4 regions of the Clostridium sp. LXY-7 genome follow, and region 2 is predicted to be linked to each of the others. Evidence: riboswitches for the same ligand, from Rfam matches in the RefSeq annotation. Region 2 holds a riboswitch; each other region holds the start of a gene.

Region 1 (3,219 bases), on a different contig from region 2:
GCAAAAGCTCCCTTAATTACATCTAATATAGACTTCGGATTATTTTTAGCCATAGTATCAAATTTAAATATATCACCTATTCCTGATGGGAAGTATTTATGAAATACTGCACTTTGTACTAAGTGTTCATGAAGAATTGGTTCTTCTCCTATTGGAATTCTACAACCTGGACTTGTTCCATTATCTGTTTCAATTCCAACTTGAGCATGGAGTAGATAGTGGTTATCTGTTGCTTCACAGTATTTATTTTCATGTTTATTTACTATATCATACATAGTTTTGATAATAGTTTCTCCTAATTCATTAGCTTTAGCACTATGTCCAAATCTATCCTTTTCTTCACTAGCATTAAGCAATGTATTTACACACTCTGCAAGGCCTACTAATCCAAACATAGCAGTGAATCTATCCCTTGAAATTAATCCTTCTCTTACTAGGAAATTAGACTCAAAAAAGTTACTCTCCTCTACTATGAATCTTACTCTTTTATCCATGTAGTCAAGCATAATTTCTATAGCTTCAGGTAATACATTATTTAAGAAATCTTCTACATTCTTTGCCTTAGGAGCTAATTTTGAAAGTATCATCCTTACTAATGTATAACTTCCGCCACCTATATTTAATCCATTGTAACAACTAGCTATTGCATATTTTTCTCCTAACTCTTTTGAGAACATTTCATGGTTTGCAAAACTTGGCTTTGCACAAGAAAGAGCCGTTTTAATAGCTTCTATAGCAAATTCATCATTAGTTTCTTTGGAATATTTTAAAGTTATATTAGGAGTAGCATTTTGAAGTTCTCTTTCAACTTCTAATATTATTCTTCCTGCTTTTGTATCTAATGGTCCTATATTAGCATGACAGAAAGAATCTGTTATAGTTCTATCTATATGCATTAAGAAAAATTTTATAGCCATATAAGCTTCCTTTTCATCAGCTACAAATGGTTCTAATAATGTATCAATATTTCCTACATATACTGGGAAAGATGTTATTGATGGAACATGCTTGTATAATATTAAAAGATTATTAACAGCCTCCCAAATATTTGTTGGAGGAGTTAATCTTAAAAACTCACTACCCTGTTTCATAAATTTTTCATAGTCAGGAACTATATATCTAGGTCTATATGGTGCTTCACCTTCATTTAAATCACAAATAATTCCTATGTCTTGATAATCTTTAGTTTTTTCACTTTTATTTAATACCTCTAGAGAATTCTCTGCCTCTCTAGCTAAATTTAAAACTTTCATTTCATAAGTTAAAGTCTTATCTTTTATAATATTAAGAATTCTATCCTTCATTATATATTCCTCCAAATCATCTAAAAGTTTAAGAATATTTTTATTAAGTATATTATATACTTATATATATTATATACTTATTTCTAAAATTTTTCTACAAATTGTGAATAATTATTATTGTTAAATAATTGTTATGAATATTTTATAAATAATTACATAAATTCTATATAATTCATTATACCTTATTTAGTTTATATTGACTTTTTGATGTGTAAACCATACAATTTTATATGTTAAGTTGATAATTTTCAGGTGCCACTAAGTATATAAAATAACTTATCACTAAATAGTTGTTTTTAATATACTAAGGCTTAATTGGGAAAGTGCAAAACACTGCAGCCCCCGCTACTGTATATGGCGACGAAGCTAAAAACCACTGTATTTCACGGGAAGGTTAGCTTAGGATGAACCATAAGCCAGGAGACCTGCCTAAAAATATTTACAGTCACTTTCGGCGGGAAAGGAGATGAAGTGTACTACTTCTACGTAATCCCTCTAGGGATTTTTTATTTTGAACAAAACATAAAATTTATAAGTTAAGGAGCTGATAAAATGAAATTTATGAAGAAAATTACTTCTACTATTTGTCTGTTTTTGTTATGTGCTTTGTTTTTAACTGCTTGCGGAAATAACCCTACACCTAAAAACGAAAGTAATTCTGCAGATAATTCTTATCCTGTGAAATTAGTGGATAGCTATGGTGAAGAAGTAACTATTAATGAAAAGCCTGAAAAAATAATTTCTCTAGGACCTAATACCACTGAAATAGTTAGTGAATTGGGTGCCATAGATAGATTGATAGGAAGAACTGATTTTTGTGATTACCCTGCTGAGGTTTCAAAGATCGAATCCATAGGTAGTTTATATGATCCTAATGTGGAGAAAATTGTGTCCTTGCAGCCTGATTTGGTGTTAGCTTCTACTCACACTAAAGAAGAAACTGTAAAAAAACTTAAAGAACTTGGTATTCCTGTACTTGCATTGTATGAAAAAGAAAACTTTGATGGAGCCTACTCTCTTATAGAAAAGATAGGAATAGCCATTGATTCTAAAGATAAATCCTCAGAAATTATAGCTAATATGAAAGCAAAAGTAAAAGAAATAAAATCTAAAACCGATTCAGTAACTAGTAAGCCAAAAGTATATTATATGGTTGATTTTGGCGGAAATGGAGATTTTACTGCTGGTGGAGACACTTTTATTAATGATATAATTGAAATGGCTGGTGGAGAAAATATAGCAAAAGATATAGAAGGATGGAAATACAGCTTTGAAAAAATTGTAGAGAACAATCCTGATGTTATAATATGCAGTAGTAATTATGGAGCTAAGGATAAAATGATACAAGCGGATAATTATAAAGATCTACGTGCTGTTAAGGAAAATAAAGTTCTAGAAATTGATGACAATCTAATAGTAAGACAAGGACCTAGATTAACTCAAGGGTTAGAAGAAATGACTAAACTTATTCATCCTGAGCTTTTTAAATAGTTAAAATATGCTCTAGTTATAACTAGAGCATATTATTTATAAATTGATTTAATTTAAATAATTTTATGAAGAGAGTGATATAATTGGCTTACCTAAAGAGAAAAAATAATATTTTAAATTACATAATTATAATATTAATATTGATAGTTTTAACCATAGTTTCCATAAGCGTAGGTGCTGCCAATATAACATCTTTGGATACTTTTAAAATTTTAGTAAGTAAAATACCCCTGTTGGGCAATATAATAGATATCAGTAATATATCAGCCACTTCCTTTACTATAGTTTTAAATGTAAGACTCCCTAGAATTTTATTAGGAGCGCTTATTGGAATGAACCTTTCTGTAGTAGGTGCTACCTATCAAGGTATATTTAAAAACCCAATGGCTGACCCTTATATACTTGGTATATCTTCTGGAGCTGC
Region 2 (3,219 bases):
AAAAAAAATCATATAGCCTAAAATTATCACTGAAAAATTGCAATAATTGTATGCTATATGATATAAACCCTATATTTATCAACACTCTCCACGGTGATATGCAATAATGCAACTATGCAGCATTGCATGTGAAAAATTTATTTATTTAAAATCATTTTCTGATCTAATCCTCATATATTTTTGTCTCTTCCTAATTAGGGTTGATGGATCTATTTTTAAGGCTTTTGCTGCAATCTTTATATTTCCATATCTTGTTAAAGCATCTGTTATAATCTCCATTTCCACCCTGTCCATAATTTCCCTTAAACTATATCCCTTTATGGAATAGTTACTTATGCTAAGTATGTAATCCTGTTCCACTCTTGTATTGCTAATCTCCTGTGGTAAACTACTTTCTTGTACCATGGTATTTTCGTTAATTATAATTTGTCTTTCTATAACATTTCTAAGCTCTCTAACATTTCCTGGCCATTCATAGTTATAAAGATATTCTAAGGTATCTTCACTAAAGCTACATTTAGAATTATATTTCTTATTTATGCTCTCTGTAAAATGTTCTATAAGTAGTGAAATATCCTCTTTTCGCTTTCTTAAAGGAGGTATTTCTATAGGAAATACACTAAGCCTATAATATAAATCTTCTCTAAATAGCTTCATATTTATTAATTCCTTTAAATCTTTATTGGTAGCTGCAATTATTCTTATATCTATAGAAAGTGACTCTGTGCCACCAACCTTTTCGATTTGCTTTTCTTGAAGCACTCTTAAAAGCTTAACTTGGGTGGTTAAAGGAAGCTCTCCTGCCTCATCTAAAAATATGGTACCTCCATCTGCTAATTGAAATAGTCCTATTTTTCCTCCTTTGTTAGCTCCTGTAAAAGCTCCTGGCTCATAGCCAAAAAGCTCAGATTCGATAAGACTCTCTGGTATTGCTCCACAGTTTATTGTTATAAAGGACTTGTCCTTTCTTGAGCTATTATAATGAATGTACTTTGCAATTCCCTCCTTGCCTACTCCAGTCTCCCCCAAAATCAATGCTGTGATATCTGTTTTTGAAATTTTTGTAGCACTCCTTAAAACCTGAACCATAGATTCATCTTTTATGACCATACCGCTAATGTCATATAGCTTTTCTTTCATCTGATTTATCCTTTTATCTTCTATAGAATGTCCAACATAACATTTATCCTTCTCCATAATACACCTCCTCTAATTAGTGAGTAATACTTTTAAACCCGTAACCAAATACCTCATATACATTATTTACTGTTACAAAGGCCTCTTTATCTGTTTCATTGATATAACGCTTTAATTTTGCAAACTCTCTTCTTCCTATAAGTACCACAATTATATTCTTTTCCTTATTTGTAAAGCCGCCTTTTCCATTGTAGAAGGTGGATCCCTTATTTAAATCCTTGATGATAAAATTGTTAATTTTATCATATTCATCACTGATTATAGTAACTTCCTTAGAAATGTTAATTCCCTCTATAACTGAATCTATGACAAATCCATTTATGATTACTCCTAGCATTGCATACATGGATAGCTTTGGTCCAAAAGCAAAGGCTGCAGCTACAGTGATGCTCAAATCTGATAACAATACACCCTTTCCTAAATCAATATGAAAAAATTTATTTAAAATCTTGGCTATGATATCTGTGCCTCCAGTAGAAGCATCTTGATTAAATACAATTCCCATGCCCGCACCAGATATTAAGATTCCAAAGACAAGTTCCAAAAATAGATCCCCTGTAATTGAATGTGTCAAATTTACTGTTTTCTCTAAAATTAACACCATAAAAGATACTCCAAAGCTAGAGTATATGGTTTTAATACCAAAATTACTTCCGATAAAAATGAATGCTACTATAAAAAGCACTATATTTATAATTATCATTATAGTCCCCACTGAAATATTAGGAATAAAGTAATTAATAACTAGAGCTAATCCATTAGCTCCCCCTATAGCTAAATTATTAGTCATTAAAAAAAAGTACATTCCACATGCTACCATGATAATTCCTAGATTGATTAACATAAATTCCTTAATTTTTTTACTCATAAAAATCCCTCCATTGATATTCTGTATTTGATTATGAAATATATTGCCCAAAAAGAAGAAAACCTCTTAACTCAAGAGTTAAGAGGCATAAAACCGTACAGATAAAACCTATATAAAAGTACAATAAATAACGCTTTTATATAGCTATCTTTTTATGACACCCCCCATCAACCGTAGAGTAATTAGTGTATCAATAAAGGCAGGTCTTCTGACTCTGGTTCATAGTTGCTTCAGCCTTCCCAATATAAATCAGTGGCATCTGTTAAGAAGCTTCTCCCCATTACAGCGGCGGGACCGTATAAGATTTTCACTTATTTCCCTTTTAAACAAAGCATTTAAAGCTTTGTACCTCTATCTGATATATTAAATTTTCCAATTACAACTTAATAGAAATTTTTAGAATTCAAAATTTTCTAATAATTATCGAAGTTGAAACACATACTTTTAAAATATCTCACCAATCTGAGTATATCTCTTCCATTAGTTTAATTCAAGAGGAGGTTTAAATCTAATTAAGTATTTTTACATTTTAATACATAAGCTGGAGGTACATTAACAATAACTTTCTCTAAACTTATGTCTCTAAAATAAGTATTAATATACTCCTTTTTAAATAGAGTATATTGAAAAGTTATAAATAAGCCTTCTTGCTTTAATACGTCCCTAGTTTTGTTTAATATGTTGTTAGAAACATCTTTAGGCAAACTAGTAAAGGGTAATCCTGAAACTATATAATCTGCTTTTTCAAATTTATATTGTTTTAAATATTTATCTATATTTTCTGCAGAATCGTTTACTACTATAATATTATTAAAATCAATGTACTTTTTCTTTAATTTTTCACAGAAATTTTCATTATATTCCAGTAATATCAACATTGTATGTTCTTTTTTCTCCTTTACTAGCTTGTCTGTAAATATTCCAGTTCCAGGACCGTATTCTATTATACATTCTGCACTGTCAAAATCTATGGAGCTAACCATCTTCTCTGCAAGCTTTTTAGAACTCGGAGCTATGGCGCCTATAGTTCTTGGTGATTTAATATATTCTATTAGAAATTTTATTGTACCCATACTAAAACCTCTCCCATTATTTTAATTTACTTCATTATTTTAGTATAAAATACAATTATTAAAATTTCATGTTAAAAATTC
Region 3 (3,219 bases), on a different contig from region 2:
AGACCCGTTGAAATTTCATGCTCTCTAATTTTTTACCTAGTAAATTCCCCTGTTCTTCTCCTTTATGTGTAAGTTTGCAATCAATGGCTCCATAATAGGTTCTTTTTATATTTTCTTCTGTTTCTCCATGTCTTACTAAGTAAATATTCATCATTTACTCCTCTTCCCATAAATTTATATAATCATCCTTTACTACTCCTGAACTTTCAAATGACCCCATATTATGTGCTGTAAATAATGCACTCTCTATTATACTAAATGCTATAGGGCATCCTGTTCCTTCGCCTAATCTCATTCCTAAATTAAGCATAGGTTTTAGTCCTAGCTTCTGCAGTACGTATTCTGACCCTGGTTCCTTAGATAGGTGTGAAGCAATCATAAAATCTCTAGCTTTCTCACATAATTTGAAAGCACAAAGAGCTGCTGCAGAAGAAATTAACCCATCTATAACTATTGGTACTCTATGTGCAGCTCCTCCTAAAAACACACCACAAAGTCCAGCTATATCAAGTCCACCTACCTTACTGATTACATCTATTACATCATCCTTATTTGGAGAATTAATGTCTAAAACTTTTTTCACTATTCTTCTTTTATTTTCTAGAGCTTCCTCTGTCAATCCTGAACCTTTTCCAACTATTAAATCACTTTCTAAATCTGTTAAAGCACATATAACTGTTGCAGAAGTAGTAGTGTTGCCAACTCCCATCTCACCAGTTCCAATTAAGTCATAACCTTTCTTTACTAGCTCACTAACAATTTCGATTCCAACCTCTATTGCTTTTATAGCCTCTTCCCTTGACATAGCTGGTCCCTTTGCCATATTCTTAGTTCCATAATTAATTTTTTTATTTATTATACCTTCAACGTCAAAGTCTTTATCTACTCCAATATCCACCACTGTGAGATCAGTATTATAAAACTTACTTAAGTTACAAACTCCCGTGGTTCCTTTGATAAAATTTTCTGTAACAGTAGATGTAACTTCCTTAGGACAAGACGATATCCCCTCTTCAATGATACCATTATCACTACACATTATAACTATGTTTTTCTTATTTATACACTTAACCTCATTACCTCTTATACCATAAAGCTTAACAACTAAATCTTCTAATGTACCAAGGCTACCAATAGGCTTACAAAGATTGTTTAATACTCGCTTTCCTTCAATCATAGCCTCTTTATCTAATACTGAAATATTTTCTAATGTCTGCTCTAATAAACCCATATCATTTCCTCCATCCAAAATTTGTATCTACTCCTGGGGTCGTTCCAATTTATGGAATGACCCCAGGGGTGCTTCCATAAATTGAAAACACCCTTCCTAAGGAAGGGTGTTACAAGAATAATTTATACACTAAATATAATCTTTATTTAAATCATTCTGCCATCTACCATCCCTCCGTGGTATAAGCATAGCTTCAGGCAGGTCTCCTGACTAACGGCCTTAAAAGCTTATCCTTCCCAACAAAAATATATCAGTGGTTAAGGCTCTACATCCGTATACAGTAGCGGGGGCTGTAGTGGATTTTCACCACTTTCCCTATTCAACCATAAAATAAAACTTTTTCACAATCTTCATAAAGATTTTACTATATATGGCTTTATACTCTAAAGAGTACCATAAAACTAATTCTTATTTAATTATCTACCTTGTAAATTATATATTACAATAGAATTATATTCAAGTTGCTTATTTTTTATGTTTTAAGATGACATAGGTCTATAAACATAACAAAATAGGATAAGAAATAACTTTTGTATATGGTATGATATTATATTATTGTCCTAGGTAAATAAAATTAAGGGGGTATCAATATGGATTATATAGAATTAATTCAAAAAACCATAGATTACATTGATGAAAATATAAAAGAAGAAATAACTGTAGGTTCCTTGGCAAAAATTGCTGGTTTCTCAACCTATCACTACTACAAAATATTTAGTAGTTTTATAGGTTTATCAGTAATGGAATATATAACCCAGAGAAAACTTCAATTTGCCTTATTGGAACTTAATCAGGGATATAAAATAATTGATGTTGCTATGAATTATGGCTTTGATACCCATGCTGGTTTCACAAAAGCTTTTAAACGTTCTTTTGGTTATCCACCAAGTATCTATAGGATACATGCCCCAAAGGGTTTACCACCAAAAATAAATTTATATAAATCTAAAATAAATAAAACTGGAGGTATTATAATGCAACCTAAAATAATTGAGAAGCCCGCTTTTAAAGTTGTTGGCTATGAAATTAAAAATAATCTTAAAAATATACTTCACACAAGAGATATCCCTGCCTTTTGGTCTCAAAGAGGACTTGATACTAATTGGGAAGATAAGCTTTATACTGTTTTGAATCCGCCAAAGCATGGTGAATATTGTATTTGTATTAATACCAATGTAGATACAGATGATTTTTCTTGCTTATTATCTGTGGCTGTAGATAATTTCGATTTAGCTACTGAAGATATGTATAAATTAGAAGTTCCAATTGCAACCTATGCTGTATTTACCACTCCACCTGTAGATGATAAAGATTTCGTAGACTCTATACAAGGTACTTGGAAGTATATTTTAGAAGAATGGTTTCCTAATTCTCAATATGAAATTGATGATGATAAATTTGATTTTGAATACTACGATGAACATTGCCATCCATGGGAATACGAAAAAGTTACCATGGAAATATATATCCCTATAAAATTAAGAAAATAGAATTTATAAATGAAATGTGAAGCATTTTATTTTAGGTAAAGGCGCCGTAGGCATAGGTAAATACTCACTGCGTTCGTGGTAAGGCGTCACTTTGTGACATGTAAGGAGCAACCTATGGTTGTCCTTACCTAAATAAATTACTTCGTAACTTATTTATATTCTGCTCCTGCTCCAATCTTTGTCACTTGAACAGCTACCATTTCCTCATTATCACCATTTATAATTTCATGCCATTCTCCAGTAGGCACAAAAACTGTACTTCCCACATTTACATCAGAAATTTCTTCTCCTGATTTCATTTTCCCATTCCCCTTTAAGAAAAAGAAAATTTGTTCACCACTTGGATGTCTATGTATCTTTAATATTTGGCCTGGTTTAAAATAGTAAACTTCTGAGGTCATATCATTTCCTGCAAATACAGGCATCTTTGGCACTGCTGTATCATTGTATTGTACTAAGCTACCATCTAATAGATGTTTTTGATTTTTATCCATTGTA
Region 4 (3,219 bases), on a different contig from region 2:
GAGTAATTTTGACTATTATAAAATTATACTTTTATTACAATTATGGCTAATAATTGTAATTGAATTTAAGGTGATGATATAATTATAAAAATGTAATTATAGGAGTGGAGTTTTATGATAATTAGGGAGCCAATTTTATCAGATGCTTCTAGTATAGCAAAGATACATGTAGATACTTGGCGTACTGCTTATAGGGAAATAGTACCTGATAAATATTTAGAGGAATTATCTTATGATAAGAAGGCAAAAGCATGGCAAGATATAATCAGTGGAAAACTTAGAGAAACTAGATATACTTTTATAGCTGAAGATGAAGAGTATGGTGTAATTGGATTTGCTACCTGTGGTGAAGAAAGAGAAGGAGACTCTGTATATAGAGGAGAGCTATATGCCATATATATTGCTGAGGAATACCAAAATAGTGGAGTGGGAAGTTTATTGTTTAAAAGAGTAACTGAAAAGTTAATTGAACTAAGATTTGACTCTATGCTTATTTGGGTGTTAGAAGAAAATTATAAGGCTCGTAGATTTTATGAAATAAAGGGTGGGAAGAAAATCAAAGAAAAATGTGTAGACATTGGGGGTAAGAAACTTAAGGAAGTAGCTTATGGATGGGAATTTCATCAATACAAAAAAATATAATATAAACAAAGTTATGTAATATAATTATTTTATAAAAATTGATGTAATAGTAGATCTGCGTCAATTTTTTTTAGATAATATTTAAAAGTTAAGTATTGAACAATAAAGAAATTTTAATAAATATAGCTTGCATGGTATAAATTTGACATAAAAATGAGGATAGTATAGTATATTATTTATAATTGAATATTTTAGAAATTAGGTTGAATGATATTTTGGTATCATTGATTAAAAGAGAAGTTGGGTGAAAGCCCCACGCGGTCCCGCCGCTGTAAGAGAGGAGTTTTCTTCTAGTATGCCACTGTTTTTAATGGGAAGGCAGAAGAAAATTATGATACTTGAGCCAGAAGAACTGCCTATTTTTGCGCTAGAATTCTACGAGAGATAGGAGGGTGTATTTGGAATCTGTGTATATACAAGATTTGCAACCTTTTAGCTTTGGTAGCTAAGAGGTTTTTTATTTCCACATTTTTAAACGTATCTAATTAAAATTGTATAAATTTTAAATTATAAGTTAGGAGTGGTTGTATATGAAAAGATTTGAGTTTGATGGAAAGAAATTATCTATGGTTACATCGGATGTATTAAGGGTCCTTAAAACTTTAGATGAAATTATAGATTCATATAATAATGAAAAACCGATAACACAAAAATATATGGAAGCAGTGTTTAAGTTAGAATTTGATAGATTTAGAAATCTTCTTGGGAAGTATATGAGCAAGTGCTTAGTTACAATCAGTGAGCCATATAATGAAGCACTATATACTGTAAGTATTGATAAATGCATTGGTGCTGGTTTTTTACCAGAGCTCACAGCTGAATTTTATAATTATTTTAAAACTCTTAGCTCTAGTGATTCATCAATAGATGAAACATCCTATGAAGACTTAGTGAAATTCTATGAGAAGAATCATGATAATATATTGAAGTTATATAATCATATGATAGAATTCTCTAATAAATATGTAGAGAAATAAGGCTTTGTTTTAATATGGTGTTGATAATGAACTACATATTATTACTCACAAACCGTTTCGAAAGCTTGATTTACTAAGGCTCTATTCAAGTGAAAAGCTAAAATACAACAACTCACTACGTTCGGATAAGTTGTATTTTAGCTTTTCACTTTCATAGAATCTAAGTAAATCTAATCTTCCTGCAAATGGTTTGCTTCGTAATAATATGTAGTTCTAAAATCAACAACTATATTAAAACAAAGCCAAAAATAAAAAATATAATTACAAATATTTGACAACTTAGAGTATTCTCTGCTATTATATATTTATAATTGAGAGAGGTAGGTGTTTAATGCACAGATAAGCAATAAAGTATCAGGATAATAGTGAACAAAATTAAGGGTATTTATCATTACCTTTTATTTGTGATGTGTTATTCTAAATCTTGGGATTGCTTATTGTGATTAAATACAGGCAAGATTATGGTATTTAACACAATTCTTTAGTTAAATCTATAATCTTTTTATATTTAAAGCAACTTAAGATATGAAAAACCTATTTGTTCTTCTATTATTAACTGATTTCAGATGTATAATAGGTAAAAATTAGAAAGAAAATCATGTTGAAGGGAAGTTGTTTTAAAATGATAAGAGCAATAAATAAAAATGAAAAAGAAATAAATGAAATTATGGGGATATGGAAAGATTCAACTATAAAAGGGCATAAATTTATACCCGAGCAGTATTGGATAGATAGTTATGAGAAAGTTAAAAATCAATATATTCCTGCATCTGAGACTTATGTCTATGAAGAGGATGGAGTGATACAAGGATTTATAAGCATATTAGAAAATAATTTTATAGGTGCCTTGTTCATTCATGTAGATTATCAAAATAAGGGGATAGGAAGAAAGCTCATAGAATATGTAAAGGATAAATATTTTGAGCTTCAACTAGCTGTATATAAAAATAATGAAACTGCAGTTAAGTTTTATACTAATAATGGATTTAAAGTTCAAGCTACGAATTTTGATGAAATCACAGGAGAAGAAGAATATATTATGAAACTTTAATATGTTTTTAAAAAATTCATAAAATAATTTAACATCCGTAACTTAGGTTACGGATGTTAATTGAATTTAGAGGTATACTATAAATAACAAATGAAACGGAGGTAATTGATTATGAAAATAGCAAAAGAAATGACAATTGGTGAAGTAATAAGAAATAATGAGAAAGCTATAGAGGTTTTAATGAGTTTTGGAATGGGTTGTGTTGGATGCCCATCTGCACAAGCTGAGACTCTTGAAGAGGCATGCATGGTTCATGGATTAGATGTGGAGGAACTTTTAACTAAGCTTAATGCTATATAAAGGGGGTAATTTATAGTGAGTGCGTTTCTTGGTAAAATACATTATTGGTTATACAACAAGATAGAGTTACATGAAAAGTTAATAGAAGAAGTACTAAAAGGAACCAAAGAAAAAAATTATCCGCTAAATGAACTGAGAGAGAAAAGCTATGAACTCTATGGTAAAGCACCAGAGGGAAGATTAGAGGATATAATAGAGCATGAAAATATTCATGGATGGCTTCAAAGAAGAATTGAGAGTGTAGAATAT

The links. A riboswitch is a leader RNA that binds a small molecule or an ion and turns the genes downstream of it on or off. The one in region 2 is predicted to bind cobalamin.
Region 1: another riboswitch for cobalamin. It lies ahead of ACI48Q_RS04020 (ABC transporter substrate-binding protein); the one in region 2 lies ahead of ACI48Q_RS10080 (YitT family protein).
Region 3: another riboswitch for cobalamin. It lies ahead of cobT (nicotinate-nucleotide--dimethylbenzimidazole phosphoribosyltransferase); the one in region 2 lies ahead of ACI48Q_RS10080 (YitT family protein).
Region 4: another riboswitch for cobalamin. It lies ahead of ACI48Q_RS17445 (hypothetical protein); the one in region 2 lies ahead of ACI48Q_RS10080 (YitT family protein).

What each region holds. Positions count from the first base shown of each region.
Region 1 covers NZ_JBLLJL010000001.1:844,988-848,206, reverse strand. Annotated here, with positions in the region: gene ACI48Q_RS04025 (YjjI family glycine radical enzyme) at 1-1,304, opposite strand, end outside; cobalamin riboswitch at 1,582-1,751, shown strand; gene ACI48Q_RS04020 (ABC transporter substrate-binding protein) at 1,857-2,795, shown strand; gene ACI48Q_RS04015 (FecCD family ABC transporter permease) at 2,879-3,219, shown strand, end outside.
Region 2 covers NZ_JBLLJL010000002.1:619,343-622,561, reverse strand. Annotated here, with positions in the region: gene ACI48Q_RS10085 (sigma-54 interaction domain-containing protein) at 142-1,197, opposite strand; gene ACI48Q_RS10080 (YitT family protein) at 1,214-2,065, opposite strand; cobalamin riboswitch at 2,248-2,433, opposite strand; gene ACI48Q_RS10075 (class I SAM-dependent methyltransferase) at 2,578-3,138, opposite strand.
Region 3 covers NZ_JBLLJL010000001.1:815,821-819,039, reverse strand. Annotated here, with positions in the region: gene cobC (alpha-ribazole phosphatase) at 1-151, opposite strand, end outside; gene cobT (nicotinate-nucleotide--dimethylbenzimidazole phosphoribosyltransferase) at 155-1,231, opposite strand; cobalamin riboswitch at 1,411-1,574, opposite strand; gene ACI48Q_RS03890 (AraC family transcriptional regulator) at 1,822-2,721, shown strand; gene ACI48Q_RS03885 (cupin domain-containing protein) at 2,871-3,215, opposite strand.
Region 4 covers NZ_JBLLJL010000005.1:235,657-238,875, reverse strand. Annotated here, with positions in the region: gene ACI48Q_RS17450 (N-acetyltransferase family protein) at 115-642, shown strand; cobalamin riboswitch at 826-1,016, shown strand; gene ACI48Q_RS17445 (hypothetical protein) at 1,173-1,619, shown strand; gene ACI48Q_RS17440 (N-acetyltransferase) at 2,242-2,670, shown strand; gene ACI48Q_RS17435 (DUF1858 domain-containing protein) at 2,782-2,970, shown strand; gene ACI48Q_RS17430 (hypothetical protein) at 2,986-3,219, shown strand, end outside.